2 regions of the Pseudomonas sp. FP2335 genome follow, and region 2 is predicted to be linked to the other one. Evidence: predicted binding sites of a transcription regulator. Region 2 holds the regulator's gene; the other holds the start of a gene.
What was found. The regulator sigma-54, encoded in region 2, starts transcription at its own class of promoters, with help from an activator protein. The targets are predictions, from matches to a motif close to ANTGGCATNNANNTTGCTNT.
Positions count from the first base shown of each region.

Region 1 (4,382 bases), 2.6 Mb from region 2:
ACTCGGCAGGTTGAAACCCACCGCCGCGATGCACACCGCCGCCACGCCGTACATGCCGAGCAGGGTACGAATCCCGCCGAAACGGTCGGCCAGGGCGCCGCCCAGCGGGCGCATCAGGCTGCCGCCGAACACGCAGGCGGCGGTGTAGTAGCCAGCGGTCACCGGGCTCAGGCCGTACTGGTCGTTGAAATAGCCGGGCAGGGCACTGGCCAGGCCGATAAAGCCGCCGAAGGTCACGCTGTAGAAAAACATGAACCACCAACTGTCACGGTCGCCCAGGGCCTTGAAGTAGTCGGCCATGGATTTGGCTTTCGGCCGTTCGGGAGCATTGCGGGCAAGCCAGGCGAACACGATCAGGGTCAGGGTCAATGGGATCAGCGCAAAACCGAACACATTGCTCCAGCCAAACGCGGCTGCCAGCACTGGCGCCAGCAACGCCGCAAACACGGTGCCGGAGTTGCCTGCGCCCGCAATGCCCATGGCTTTGCCTTGATGTTCGGCGGGATACCACTGGGACGCCAATGGCAGTGCGACCGCAAAGGATGCGCCGGCCATGCCGAGGAACACACCCAGCAACAGGGCTTGCTCGTAGCTGTGGATACCGAGTTTCCAGGCGCCTAATAACGCCGCGATCACGATCACCTGGCCGATCAGCCCGGCGGTCTTGGGTGATAGTTTGTCGGCCAGCATGCCCATCAAAAAGCGCAGCACCGCGCCGGCGAGGATCGGCGTTGCGACCATCAGGCCACGTTGTTGAGTGGTCAGGTGCAGGTCGGCGGCAATCTGAATCGCCAGCGGGCCCAACAGATACCAGACCATGAAGCTCAAATCGAAATACAGGAATGCGGCAAACAGGGTCGGGGTGTGCCCGGATTTCCAGAAGCTTGATTTCATCACGCACCTCAACGGTTGGAAGTCTTGTAAGAAGGCCTGGTGATGGAACAGCCGGCTAAGGCCGCCCCACCGGCCCCATGCACTGGGGCCAAAACGCAAAAACGCCGCCACCGGGTTCGCGAGGGGCAAACCGGATGTGCGACGTCTTTGTCGTGGAGGGGCAACCGCCGTTGGCTACCTGTGAAGATCCTTTAGCAAGAGCTGCGCCAGATCAGCCGAGCAACTCGCTCATGGCGATAATCTGCTCCGCCACCTGGATCAGTTTCTGCTGGCGACTCATGGCCTGGCGGCGCATCAGGGTGTAGGCCTCTTCCTCATTGCAGGCCTTCATTTTCATCAGCATGCCCTTGGCCAGTTCGATGCGCTTGCGCTCGGCCAACTGCTGGTCGCGGGCCTGCAGCTGGGCGCGCAGGGCCTGGTCACTCTCGAAGCGCGCCATGGCCACGTCGAGGATCGGTTGCAGGCGTTGGGCCTGGATGCCTTCGACGATGTAGGCGCTGACGCCGGATTTGATCGCCTGGCGCATCACATCTGGGTCATGTTCGTCGGTAAACATCACAATGGGCCGGGGCTGGTCGCGGCTGACCAGCACCACTTGTTCCATCACATCGCGCCCGGGTGACTCGGTATCGATCAGGATCACGTCCGGACGCACCGTTTCGACGCGCGCGGGCAGGTCGATGGTCAGGCCTGACTCATCGATCACCTCGAAACCGGCCTCGATCAGCGCGGCCTTGAGTCGGCCGACCTTACGCGGGGTGTCGTTGATCAACAGGATTCGCAGCATATCGTTCTTCCTGTCAGCGCAAGGCCTGGCGGCTTGTGGGATCGGTCATTGCGTGCAGGCGGAAACTGCGCGCGTAGGCGGCGGGGTCATGGCCGTCCCAGATCTTGCCGTCGATCAGTTGGCTGCTGCGCATGTCTGCGGCTGTCGTGCTGAGGCCAACGGCGCTGGCGGCGTCGCGATAGAGCGCTAGTTGCTGGACCTGGCGGGCAACATCCAGATAGTCCGGGTCGTCGCGCAACAGGCCCCAGCGACGGAATTGAGTCATGAACCACATGCCGTCGGAGAGATACGGCAGGTTCACCGCGCCTTCGGCAAAAAAACGCAGGGCATGGGGGTCTTGCCAGTGGTTGCCGAGGCCGTCGTCGTAGGTGCCGAGCAGGCGCGGTTCGATGCAGTCGAGCGGCGCGTCGAGGTAGTCGCGGGCACTGAGCAATTGCGCGGTGGAGCGACGGTTTTCCTGGCTCTGTTCAATGAAGCGGCTGGCTTCAAGGATCGCCATCACCAGTACGCGGGCGGTGTTGGGGTATTGGTCGACGAACGCCTGGGTGCAGCCAAGGACTTTTTCCGGATGATCCGGCCAGATCGCCTGGGTAGTCGCCATCGTAAAGCCCTGGTTCTGCTTCACCGCGCTGGCGGACCAGGGTTCGCCGACACAGAAACCGTCGATACGCCCGGCTTGCAGATGCGCGACCATTTGCGGCGGTGGGACCACCACGCTATCGACATCCCGTAGCGGATGAATGCCCTGGCTCGCCAGCCAGTAATACAGCCACATGGCGTGGGTGCCTGTGGGAAACGTCTGGGCAAAGGTCAGTTTTGTGCGGCTTTGGTGCACGTGGCGATCCAGCGCCTCAGGAGTGACCACTCCTTGCTGTTGCAGGCCGTGGGACAGGTTGATGCTCTGGCCGTTCTGGTTCAGGCCCATCAGCACCGCCATGTCGGTCGGCGCTACACCGCCGATGCCCAGGTGCACCGCGTAGATCAGCCCGTACAAGCTGTGGGCGGCGTCCAGTTCACCGCTGACCAGTTTGTCGCGCAGGTTGGCCCAGGACGCCTGGCGCTTGAGGTTGAGTGTCAGGCCATAAGGTTGGGCGAAGCCCTGGGTGGCGGCGACGACCAGCGAGGCGCAATCGCTCAAGGCCATGAAGCCGAGGTCCAGGCTGCTTCTTTCCGGGGCGTCACTGCCATTGACCCAGGCCAGCGCATTGCGGGTCGGGCTGTAGTCTACCGGTTCGTTCATCAACACCTGCCTTTTCTCTCAAAAAAAAGCGTCGTTCCCTCGGGTGGCGATAGAGGCCCTTGCAAGGTAACGACGCCTTTGTCCGTAAGCCTGCGCCTTCGTTGGCGCGCGCTCTGATGCACAGTGCAAAGCAATGCACATGCCACGGGGCGGTGGAGGTCACTTGCCGTCAGCTTTCCGTCAAGATTGAAAGCTGAGTGCCTTTCAGTATGGCCGTTTCTTTACGCCCGGCCGCCCAGGAAACCCCAAGGTGCAGACTGATTCCCGTGCAAGCATGACCCGCCACCGGCTGTGCAACTGGTTGTTGTGCGTTGCGTTGTTAGTGGGCTCCTCGTTTGCCCGGGGTGAGCCCTATCTGGCGCAGGAACAAAGCCTGCGCAGGTTTTTTACTGCGCTTTCCGTGCCCCTGGGCTTGCCGGTGGTGGTCAGTCCTCAAGCCGCTCGTCGGCAGGTCAGTGGCGTATTCGATTTCGAGACCCCGCAACAGGTCCTGGAACTGCTGGCCGAGCGCGAAGGGTTGATCTGGTACAGCCACGGGCGCGTGGTGTACCTCTATGACGCTGGTGAAGCGCGCAGCTCGGCGGTGGCGCTCCGCTACATTTCCGTCGCCCGGCTGCGCAGCCTGATGGGGCGTACCGGGCTTGATGAATCGCGTTATCCGCTGCGTGCAAGCGGAGCGCGTACGTTCTACGTGTCGGGCCCGCCAAGCTATGTGGACCGGGTACTGCGCCTGGCACAACTGATGGACCGCAAACCAGCCGAGCCCGCAGCGGCGTTTGGTGTGGTGCAGGTGTTCAACCGTGACGTGGCGGATCGCCGTTACGGGGCGGGCGCAAACACGATTACGGTGCCGGGGATGGTTTCGCTGATCGAGGCCCGCCTCGCCAAGGAGCGCAAGGGCGCGCCGGCTGACGCCCGTCTTGCGCTGATTGCCTACCCCGATACCAACAGCTTGCTGATCAAGGGCAAGCCCGCCCAGGTGACACTGATCAAGAAGTGGGTGGCGGAGTTGGATGTCTTCAAACCGCCGGATGATGCCGCATTGTGGCAGGCCGACAATGCTGTGCCACCGCTGCTGAGTGCCGAGCAGTCCAAGCGTGTGCAACGTGCATTTATGCGGCCGGGTCGCGAAATCTCTCAATGAATAGGCGTTTTCCCATGCACCTGGAAATACTTCTGCAGGAGCAACTGATCAGTCGCAAGCGCCTGGCTGCGTTCGACGTGGGGAAGGTGTTGCCCTTGGCACCGGGCGTCACCCGCTGCGTCGAAGTTCGGGTTAACGGCCATTTAATGGCGTTGGGCGAGCTGGTGCAGTTGGAGGATCGGTTAGGGGTTGAGCTGCATGAGATCTACCAGGAGTGGCTAGGTCGGTAGGGCCGCGCAAGGAATTGTCCTAAGGCACGCTTCCGAAAATCGCGGGATGAATGGGTTTTGTCCTGGCGCGAGGTGTAGGACGTTTTT
Region 1 covers NZ_CP117437.1:4,463,870-4,468,251, reverse strand. The annotation lists gene PSH81_RS20005 (NarK/NasA family nitrate transporter) at 1-894, opposite strand, end outside; gene PSH81_RS20000 (ANTAR domain-containing response regulator) at 1,106-1,681, opposite strand; gene PSH81_RS19995 (CmpA/NrtA family ABC transporter substrate-binding protein) at 1,695-2,921, opposite strand; gene PSH81_RS19990 (secretin N-terminal domain-containing protein) at 3,172-4,065, shown strand; gene PSH81_RS19985 (FliM/FliN family flagellar motor switch protein) at 4,080-4,295, shown strand.
Region 1: PSH81_RS19995 (CmpA/NrtA family ABC transporter substrate-binding protein) is a predicted target of sigma-54. The motif match lies at 3,049-3,068, and genes of this name have one in related genera.

Region 2 (4,382 bases):
CTTCCGTCTTCAAGTGAATCCGGGTGCCCTTGCCGGCGGCCAACATCATCATGGCCATAATGCTTTTGCCATCGACCATGGACTCTGGCGTACGCCCCGCGCGGATCTGGCAGGGGAACTGCCCGGCAACGCCGACGAACTTCGCGGAAGCCCGGGCATGCAGCCCCAGCTTGTTGATGATTTCAATTTCCAGAGCAGGCATCGCGGGGGTGTTCCTTTCAGCTAAGGTCGCGGTGGCGAACCTGGACGTTCTTGAGGGTTTGTTGCAGCAGTTGGCCCAGGCGTTCGGTCAGGTAGACCGAGCGGTGGTGGCCGCCGGTGCAGCCAATGGCAATGGTGACATACGCCCGATTGCTTGCAGCGAAGCGCGGCAGCCATTTGAGCAGGTAGCTGGAAATGTCCTGGAACATCTCCTCGACATCCGGTTGCGCCGCCAGGTATTCAGCCACAGGTTGGTCCAGCCCGGACTGATCACGCAGTTCCGGTTTCCAATAAGGGTTGGGCAGGCAGCGCACATCGAACACCAGGTCGGCGTCCACCGGCATGCCGCGCTTGAAGCCAAACGACTCGACGAGGAATGCCGTACCCGGCTCGGGCTGGTTCAGCAGACGCAGCTTGATGGCATCACGCAACTGGTACAGGTTGAGCCCGGTGGTGTTGATCTTGAGGTCGGCGAGGTCAATGATCGGCCCCAGCAACTTGGTTTCGTCCTCGATGGCTTCTGCCAGGGAGCGATGGGGGCTGCTGAGGGGGTGGCGTCGACGGGTTTCAGAGAAGCGCTTTAGCAGGGTCTCTTCGTCGGCGTCCAGGTACAGCACATCGCAATGAATGTGCTTGGCGCGAACTTCCTCGAGCAGTTGCGGGAACCGCTCAAGGTGGCTGGGCAGGTTGCGGGCATCGATCGATACGGCCACCAGCGGTTGCGCCAGCTCGGTGTGGATCAACGCGCGTTCCGCGAGCTCTGGCAGCAGGCCGGCGGGCAGGTTGTCGATGCAGTAGAAGCCACTGTCCTCAAGTACGTTGAGGGCGGTGCTTTTACCCGAGCCGGAACGGCCGCTGACGATGATCAAACGCATGATTACTGCCCGTTCTGTTCATCCAGGACTACCTGATACAGCGCCTCATTGCTACTGGCACTGCGCAGTTTGTCGCGTACTTCCTTGCGGTCGAGCATGCTGGCGATCTGCCGGAGCAGTTCCAGGTGCGCATCGGTGGCGGCTTGCGGGACCAGCAGAACAAACAGCAGGTCGACCGGGGCGCCGTCGATGGCGTCGAAATCGATGGGAGCGTCCAGGTGCAGCAGGGCGCTGACAGGTGCCTCACAACTTTTGAGGCGGCAGTGGGGAATGGCGATGCCGTTGCCAAAACCGGTGGAGCCGAGTTTTTCACGGGCAATCAGAGCCTCGTAGACATCTTGCATCTCCAGGTCAGGCACTTCGCGGCTGATCAGGTTGGCAATTTGCTCAAGGGCTTTCTTTTTACTGCCACCCGGCGCGTTCACGAGGGAACGGCCGGGGGTCAGGATGGTTTCAAGTCGAATCATGGGTGGGGAGTGTTAGCGGCCTGTGCCCTGGAGGAGGCTCTGCTGCTTTTCCTTATGCTTTTTGATTTGGCGATCCAGCTTGTCGGTCAGGTCGTCAATGGCGGCATACATATCTGAATGCTCGGCATTAGCGACTACTTCCCCGCCGGGTATACGCAAGGTGGCTTCGATTTTCTGCTTCAGCTTTTCGACAGTCATGATGACTTGCACGTTGGTGATCTTGTCGAAATGCCCCTCAATTCTTTTGAGTTTTTCGCCGATATAGGCGCGCAGCGGTTCGGTCACTTCCAGTTGGTGTCCACTGATGTTGACTTGCATACAGCTTCTCCTTCGTTGCCAGTGCATAAAGCGGTGGGCAGGAATACCCACCACTGGAACGCTATGGCCCGCCCGTCACATCAAACGCTTACGCTCGCTGGAAGGCGCGATCCCGAGGGACTCGCGGTACTTGGCGACGGTTCGACGGGCGACCTGAATGCCTTGTGCCTCCAGTAAACCAGCGATCTTACTGTCACTCAATGGCTTTTTCTGATTTTCCGCGGCAACCAGTTTTTTGATGATCGCGCGGATCGCCGTGGACGAGCATTCGCCGCCTTCGGAGGTGCTGACGTGGCTGGAGAAAAAGTATTTCAGCTCATAAATACCCCGTGGGGTATGCATGAATTTCTGCGTGGTCACCCGTGAAATCGTCGATTCGTGCATGCCGACTGCTTCGGCGATGTCATGCAGCACCAACGGTTTCATCGCTTCGTCGCCGTATTCCAGGAAGCCGCGCTGGTGCTCGACGATCTGGGTGGCGACTTTCATCAGGGTTTCGTTGCGGCTTTGCAGGCTCTTGATGAACCAGCGGGCCTCCTGCAACTGGTTGCGCATGAAGGTGTTGTCGGCGCTGGTATCGGCGCGGCGTACAAAGCCGGCGTATTGCGGGTTGACCCGCAGGCGTGGCACCGACTCCTGGTTCAACTCCACCAGCCAGCGTTCGTTGTCCTTGCGCACGATGACGTCAGGCACCACGTATTCGGCTTCGCTGGACTCGATCTGCGAGCCCGGGCGCGGATTGAGGCTCTGTACCAGCTCGATCACCTGGCGCAGGTCGTCTTCCTTGAGTTTCATGCGGCGCATCAACTGGCTGTAGTCGCGGCTACCCAGCAAGTCGATGTAGTCGGTCACCAAGCGCTGGGCTTCAACGAGCCAAGGCGTCTTGGCAGGCAGTTGGCGCAATTGCAGCAACAGGCATTCGCTGAGGGTGCGGGCGCCGATGCCGGCGGGTTCGAACTGTTGGATGCGGTGCAGGACGGCTTCGATCTCGTCCAGTTCGATGTCCAGTTCCGGGTCGAACGCTTCGAGGATCTCCTCAAGCGTCTCGTCCAGGTAGCCCTGGTTGTTGATGCAGTCGATCAGGGTCACAGCGATCAGGCGATCGGTGTCCGACATCGGCGCGAGGTTCAATTGCCACAACAGATGGCTCTGCAGGCTTTCACCGGCGGACGTGCGGGTGGTGAAGTCCCACTCATCATCATCGTTGCTGGGCAGGCTGCTGGCGCTGGTCTGGTAGACGTCTTCCCAGGCGGTATCCACGGGAAGTTCGTTAGGAATGCGTTCGTTCCATTCACCTTCTTCCAGGTTATCCACCGTTGGGGCGGTTTCCTGATAGGAAGGTTCCTGCACGTCGGAATTGGGTTTTTGCTCGATGTTGTCGGCCAGCGGGTCTGCGTTATCGAAGTCGTCGCCTTCTTCCTGGCGTTCGAGCATCGGGTTGGACTCCAGGGCCTCCTGGATTTCCTGTTGCAGGTCCAGGGTCGACAATTGGAGCAGGCGGATGGCCTGTTGCAGCTGCGGTGTCATCGTCAGCTGCTGGCCCATTCTCAGGACTAGCGATGGTTTCATGGCAGGGGCTTAACACCTTATTCGCCGGCGCAATGCGCCATCCACGACAGGGCGCGTGAGCGCCAAACATAAGCAAATTATATGCCTGATGTCGGGGGCTTTGCCTAGAGCACGGTAACAATAAAAATCCGGAGGTTTTCATTGACTCCCGCGCATCTTGGCAGCGGCCGTGACACCACGGTGTTTACAGGCGGAACTCGTGACCCAGGTAGACTTCCTTCACCAATTCGTTGGCCAGGATCGTGGCGGCGTCGCCTTCGGCAATCAGCTGGCCATCGTTGACGATATATGCGGTTTCGCAGATGTCGAGGGTTTCACGCACGTTGTGGTCGGTGATCAATACACCGATGCCCTTGGCTTTCAGGTGGTGGATGATTTGTTTGATGTCGCCGACCGAGATCGGGTCGACGCCGGCAAACGGTTCGTCCAGCAGGATGAATTTCGGCGCAGTGGCCAGGGCGCGGGCGATTTCCACACGACGACGCTCGCCGCCGGACAGGCTCATGCCGAGGTTGTCGCGAATGTGGTTGATGTGGAATTCCTGCAGCAGGCTTTCCAGCTCCTTGCGACGGCCATCACGGTCGAGTTCCTTGCGGGTCTCGAGGATCGCCATGATGTTGTCGGCCACCGACAGTTTGCGGAAGATCGACGCTTCTTGCGGAAGATAGCCGATACCGGCCCGTGCACGACCGTGCATTGGCTGGTGGCTGACATCCAGGTCGTCGATCAGGACGCGACCCTGATCCGCCTGGACCAGGCCGACGATCATGTAGAAGCAGGTGGTCTTGCCGGCGCCGTTGGGGCCGAGCAGGCCGACGATCTGGCCGCTGTCGATCGACAGGCTGACGTCGCGCACGACCTGGCGGCTTTTATAGGCCTTGGCCAGATGCTGGGCTTTCAGGGTTGCCATTACTCGGCCTTCTTCTTCGGCTGGATAACCATGTCGATTCGC
Region 2 covers NZ_CP117437.1:1,048,658-1,053,039, forward strand. The annotation lists gene PSH81_RS04490 (HPr family phosphocarrier protein) at 1-202, opposite strand, end outside; gene rapZ (RNase adapter RapZ) at 219-1,076, opposite strand; gene ptsN (PTS IIA-like nitrogen regulatory protein PtsN) at 1,079-1,543, opposite strand; gene hpf (ribosome hibernation-promoting factor, HPF/YfiA family) at 1,556-1,861, opposite strand; gene PSH81_RS04510 (RNA polymerase factor sigma-54) at 1,937-3,430, opposite strand; gene lptB (LPS export ABC transporter ATP-binding protein) at 3,615-4,340, opposite strand; gene lptA (lipopolysaccharide transport periplasmic protein LptA) at 4,340-4,382, opposite strand, start outside.